Linked DNA regions of Runella sp. SP2. The protein of the gene in region 1 binds, or shares a complex with, the protein of each later gene. Links are inferred from orthologs where the notes say so. Each region holds a gene or a part of one and is shown on either strand. Other genes may lie near its edges. The genes, in order: DTQ70_RS22110 and rpmB.

Region 1 (3,014 bases):
CGATGGAAACCATAAACTCCAAAGCTTCAAACGCCCAATCCAACTGCTGCCCGTTTGGCGTCGAAAGAATCGGGTTTCCGCAACTTGTAATCAACGCTTTTATTTGTCCCTCACCTTCCGTCAAAATTTCCTCAGCCAAGGTCGAAACGGGAAGTTCTCCCATAAACTCAGGCAATCCACGTACCCGACTTTGGTAACGGTTGTATTTGTTGTACTCCCCTTTGGAGGTAGCTAAAATATCCATGGCAGGTTGGGTAAACATGGCTCCACCCGCTTTATCAAGGTTTCCAGTGACGCAGTTGAGGGCATTCACCAACCACTGACAAGCACCTCCAAAAGCCTGAGTTGACAACCCAATTCTCCCATACGCAACCGCCGATGGGGCATTGGCAAACTCCCTAGCCAACTGTCGAATATGTGCTGTTTCAATCCCCGTACGTTCAGTTACCTGTTCAGGTGAAAAAGCCGCTACTAGCGCTTTCAACTCCTCCAATCCATCAGCATAGGCTGGCACTTTTTCTAGTTTTTCTTCAAAAATCACCTGTAACATAGCCAATAACAAAAAGACATCGGTAGCAGGACGGATGAAGAAATGGGCGTCGGCCTTGGCGGCAGTTTCGGTATAGCGCGGGTCAACGACCACCACTTTTCCACCGCGCTGTTGAATCGCTTTCAAACGATTTGCCACATCAGGTGCCGTCATCAAGCTTCCATTAGAGGCAAGGGGGTTGGCTCCCAAAATCAACCAAAAATCGGTACGGTCAATGTCGGGAATAGGCAGTAAAAACGGATGTCCAAACTGCTGCCAAGCGGCAAAATGGTGGGGTAATTGGTCGGCCGAAGTTGCAGAGAAAATATTTTTTGTCTTCAAAGCCCTCATCAGATTCGTTCCTGCCAAATACGTCCCAGAATTATGCACCGATGGATTTCCCGCATACATTGCGACTGCATCAGGGCCATCATTTGCCTGAATTTTCCCCAAACGAGCCGCGACTTCTTCCAAAGCCTCCTCCCAAGTTATTTCCTCCCATCCAGTAGCGGTTCGGCGCACGGGTTTCTTCAAACGATTGGGATCTTCATAAATATCTTTTAACGCCACGGCCTTAGGACAAACGTGCCCACGGCTAAACGGATCGCTTTTATCTCCTGCTATCGAAACCACTTGATGATCCGTGTAGTGGATTTCAAGACCGCAAATGGCCTCGCAAAGATTACACGCACGATAATGTACACTCGAATTTGTCATATTTTACATTCGTTTGATGCAATATAAATATTTTTACCAAACTTCTTTGGGAGGATACTTTTTTGATTTTCAAAAAGTTACTATCTTTGCGTCCCGTTTTGAAACAAAGCATCGTAACATCATAAAGCGCTGATACAGAAATGAAAAAAGGAATTCATCCAGATTACAGAGAAATCGTATTTTGGGATTTAGCAACTGATGACAAGTTCGTAACACGTTCTTGCGCCCCAACAAAAGACACTATCGAGTTTGAAGGAAAAACTTACCCTGTGTTCAAGGCCGAGGTAACTTCTCAGTCACACCCGTTCTACACTGGTAAAAATACATTGATTGACACGGCTGGTCGTGTTGACAAATTCCTTAGAAAATACGGAAAGAGATAATTCTTCGTTTTTTTACCACAAAAAAGGAGCTGCCAAAACAGCTCCTTTTTTTATGTCCATTGTGAAAGCTACGAATGATAAGGCGACGGGCTCACCGACGTCCAGCCTCCATCTACAACCAGCGACTGCCCAGTCACGTGCCCTGCCCCTGGCGAGACCAGAAACAGTGCCGCATTGGCAATATCTTGCACCGTTGCAGGGCGCCCCATGGGTGTAATTTTACTCCAAGTTTGGTTATATGCTGGATCTTCGGCCGTGCGTTCTGTCATTGTTGCGCCTGGTGCTACGGCATTGATGGTAATCCCATGGGGAGAAAGCTCCACCACCAAACTCTTCGCCAGCATTTCGAGGGCCGCTTTGGTCATGCCATAAGCTGCCAAAAATTGGTGCGCTTGGTGGCCTGTTACCGACGACATCAACAATACACGCCCTCCTTGCCCTTGTAGGCGCATCTGGCGCGCCGCCGCTTGGGTTAGGAAGAAACTACCCCTAATGTTCAAATCTAACAGCTGTTGAAGCGATTCTGGGCGATATTCAAAAAAATCGCCAAACGTAGTCATACCTGCATTTGCCACGATTGTCGTCAGCTTTCCAAAAACCTTCACAGCCTCAGCTACCATTGCTTGCACAAAGTCAACGTCGGCCGCATTTCCTGGATAACTGATACAATTTCCTCCTTGCTGCTGAATAGCAAGCGCTCCTTCGTCCGACAATGTTTTATCGAGGTCGTTTAGCACAACCGCCGCGCCCCGTTCTGCCAACTGACGGGCTATTTCTAAGCCAATTCCTTGGCCAGCCCCCGTTACAATCGCCACTTGGCCACTAAACTCTTTTTCTTTCATGTATTCGCTTCTTAGTTCTACCTACTTATTCGGTTGGTTTTTTACTCCACCAACTCGCCAACAATGACCCTGTAATGTTCATAATTGGCCCAAACAACGCTGGCGCTAACCCCACAGTTGCTACTTTCCCCATTTGTAGGGCAATTCCTGAGGCTAACCCTCCATTTTGCAAACCTACTTCAATAGCGACTGTTCGACAATCTTGTTCGGGAAGTTTCAATAATCTTGCACTCCAATACCCGAGCACATAGCCAGCCAAATTATGAATCAATGTACATACAATGAGTATTCCGCCCACCTTCAACAAACTATCCCGCCCCGCAGCCGTAATGATACAAATAATAACGGCAATTCCTGCCATCGAAACCAATGGCATGTATTTGTTTAGAAACGCAGTTTGACTTCTAAAGATTTTATTCACGGCCAACCCCACACCGATGGGCAAAATGATGATTTTTAAGATTTCAACCATCATCTTCATAAAATCAATTTCTATAAACGACCCTCCCAATAATTTCATCAAAAGAGGTGTAAGAATGGGAG
Region 2 (3,076 bases), 1.3 Mb from region 1 along the record:
ATTCATTGCGAAGCACGGATTACCAATGCTGACCAAAAGATTATCGCAAAGTGTAGCACTAACCTGATTCAGACCTCGATGAAGTTGGCGTTTTAAGCAAACTCATGATGTAGCGTTGCGTATGAAATTTTTGGTGATATTGTTGTACCTACTTCCCACCTGTGTGCTGTTTTTGTACAGTTGCGCACAGCTGAGTTTGGTTTGGAATTATTGGCGTCGTCAAGCACCGACGGATGGCCTGAGTCTGCTAACTAGCTTGCCAAAAGTTTGTGTACAACTTCCTATTTACAACGAACGTTACGTGATTGAACGCCTCATTGATGCCGTTTGTGCTTTTGAGTACCCCAAAGAATTGCTTGAAATTCAAGTATTGGATGATTCGACGGACGAGACCATTGCGCTTATCGCCCAAAAAGTAGCGCATTATCAATCAGTAGGGTTTGTCATTTCGCACATTCGTCGGCCTCAGCGTGAAGGCTTCAAAGCAGGGGCGTTGGCCTACGGACTGATGCTCACTCAAGCTGAATTTATCGCAATTTTTGACGCTGATTTTATCCCTGCGTCCGATTTTTTACAAAAAACACTGCCTCACTTTTCCTCGCCTTCGGTGGGGGTAGTACAAACCCGTTGGGGGCATCTCAATGAGTCTTACTCGTTGCTTACTCAGCTCCAAGCTTTCGGGTTAGATGGGCATTTTGTGGTAGAACAGGGCGGCCGAAATGCCAACGGGCATTTTATCAACTTTAACGGAACGGCAGGCGTTTGGCGAGCGAGTTGTATTACCGATGCAGGCGGCTGGTCGTCGGATACCCTCACCGAAGACCTCGACTTGAGCTACCGCGCGCAGCTTCGGGGCTGGCAGTTTGTGTATCTCGAAAAAGTAGAAAGTCCCGCCGAATTACCTGCAACCATGCCCGCGTTTAAGTCGCAACAATACCGCTGGATGAAAGGTGCTGCCGAATGTGCGCGCAAAAACTTATGGAAAGTGTTTAAAAATGAGTCGCTTAGGCTTTCGACGAAAGTCCATGCGGCTTTTCACTTGCTCAACAGTGGCGTGTTTATCGCGGTATTTGCAATGGCGTTACTGAGTATTCCCGCCTTACTTATCACGCACGACTCGCCGCGATTTAATTCGGTATTGGGGATTTTTCAGTTTTTTCAATTAAGTGTTGTTATTCTAGTTGGATTCTACGGCACGACGCACTACGGCCGAAAATCACTATCTGAACTAGCATGGCAATTGCCCTTATTTTTGACCGTCATCATGGGGCTTTCGCTGCATAATTCAATAGCGGTAATTGAAGGATATTTGGGAAAGAAAACGCCTTTTGTCCGTACTCCCAAATGGGGAATTGTTCAACACCAAGGAAATTGGCAGCAAAAAAAGTACCTCGTTCGGAGTCTCAACCCGCTCACTTGGCTGGAGGTAGGCTTGGTTTTGTACTTTGGGTTTGGTCTTGCACTGGGTTTATATTGGCAGACCTACTCGTTGGTTGGGCTGCACAGCATGTTGGTGTTGGGGTACGGGTTTGTGGGTTATTATTCTGTCAAACACTCGTTATCTTGACTTTTTGGGTTGGAAAGGGCAACAAAAAACCCCGCCGTCGCGGGGTTAAATCTTTTGCAAAAGATGGTTGTGTATGACTACAACGCGCCTACTTCTTTCAAAACTGCTTCAATACCTTTTTTATTGATAGTACGAAGAGCTGAAGTAGCCAATTTAATTTCTACCCACTCATTCAAAGAAGGAATAAAAAACTTCTTTGTTTGCAAGTTTGGATAAAACTTACGCTTGGTTTTATTGTTAGCGTGCGATACGTTATTACCAACTCGTGTTCTTTTGCCCGTAATTTCACAAACTCTGGCCATGACAATTGTTGTTTTCAGAATGAGGGTGCAAAAGTCGTGATTTTTTCAAAAAATAACAAGTCTTTTCTGAAAAAAGACTAGCCAAATAGGTCGCCCGTCCTAAATTTAGGGACAATTCCTAGGTGTCGATAAGCTTTTTCGGTGGCTTCTCGTCCCCGCGAGGTACGTTTTATAAATCCTTCTTGAATCAAAAAAGGCTCATAAACTTCTTCAATCGTTTCGGCTTCGTCGCCGCAAGCCGTTGCGATTGTGGTGATGCCGACAGGCCCTCCTTTAAATTTATCAATAATAGTACTTAAAATACGGATATCCATTTCGTCGAGGCCGTGTTGGTCCACATCAAGCGCTTTGAGGGCAATCTCGGCTATCTCTACCGTAATCCGTCCTTTTCCTTTGACTTGGGCAAAATCCCTAGTACGGCGCAATAAATTATTGGCGATACGCGGCGTACCGCGGCTACGGCGGGCAATCTCAAAGGCACCATCGTCTTCAATCGGTGTGCCCAAAATGGCAGAAGACCTTTTTACAATGGATGATAACAGTTGGGCATCGTAATACTCTAGGCGGCAATTGATTCCAAAACGTGCCCGTAAAGGTGACGTAAGCAAGCCCGCGCGGGTGGTCGCACCAATGAGGGTAAAGGGATTCAAGCTGATTTGAATGCTCCGCGCATTCGGTCCAGAATCGAGCATGATGTCGATTTTATAGTCTTCCATGGCCGAATACAAATACTCCTCCACAATTGGGTTGAGGCGGTGAATCTCGTCGATAAACAACACGTCGTTAGGCTGTAGATTTGTCAACAACCCAGCCAAATCGCTTGGTTTGTCCAGTACAGGCCCCGACGATGTTTTCATGGTAGAGCCTAATTCATTGGCAATGATGTTAGAAAGGGTTGTCTTTCCCAAACCTGGAGGCCCGTGAAGAAGCACGTGGTCGAGGGGTTCGCCCCGTTGTTTGGCTGCCGTTACAAAGATTCGAATGTTTTCAAGAATCTTGTCTTGCCCCGCAAAATCACTGAATGACAATGGCCGTAATGCCTTGTCAATTTCTTTTTCGATGGGCGAAAGTGGCTCTTTATTTCCTGATAGATAATCTTGACGCATACATCAAAGATACGTTAAAGTGGTGAATAGCGGAAGTCTTTGTGGACAAAGCGGTGTTTTACCACAAAAAACTAATCTCCTGCAAAGAATAGCCCCTTGAT

Evidence for each region.
Region 2: DTQ70_RS22110 (region 1) and rpmB share a complex: the UniProt entries of both Escherichia coli proteins name them as parts of the 50S ribosomal subunit. The link is inferred for Runella sp. SP2 from one-to-one orthologs.

What each region holds. Positions count from the first base shown.
Region 1 is NZ_CP031030.1:5,493,764-5,496,777, forward strand. Bases 328-3,007 are described here. They hold DTQ70_RS22110 (type B 50S ribosomal protein L31), read left to right. Parts: upstream 328-1,386; coding sequence 1,387-1,629; downstream 1,630-3,007. Other genes in these bases: DTQ70_RS22105 (molybdopterin oxidoreductase family protein), read right to left, coding at 328-1,246; DTQ70_RS22115 (SDR family NAD(P)-dependent oxidoreductase), read right to left, coding at 1,698-2,471; DTQ70_RS22120 (bile acid:sodium symporter family protein), read right to left, coding at 2,497-3,007. Also shown: more of DTQ70_RS22105, read right to left, coding at 1-327; more of DTQ70_RS22120, read right to left, coding at 3,008-3,014.
Region 2 is NZ_CP031030.1:6,836,846-6,839,921, forward strand. Bases 258-2,999 are described here. They hold rpmB (50S ribosomal protein L28), read right to left. Parts: upstream 1,870-2,999; coding sequence 1,645-1,869; downstream 258-1,644. Other genes in these bases: DTQ70_RS27520 (cellulose synthase family protein), read left to right, coding at 258-1,567; ruvB (Holliday junction branch migration DNA helicase RuvB), read right to left, coding at 1,947-2,975. Also shown: DTQ70_RS27515 (PaaI family thioesterase), read left to right, coding at 1-96; more of DTQ70_RS27520, read left to right, coding at 122-257; DTQ70_RS27535 (hypothetical protein), read right to left, coding at 3,047-3,076.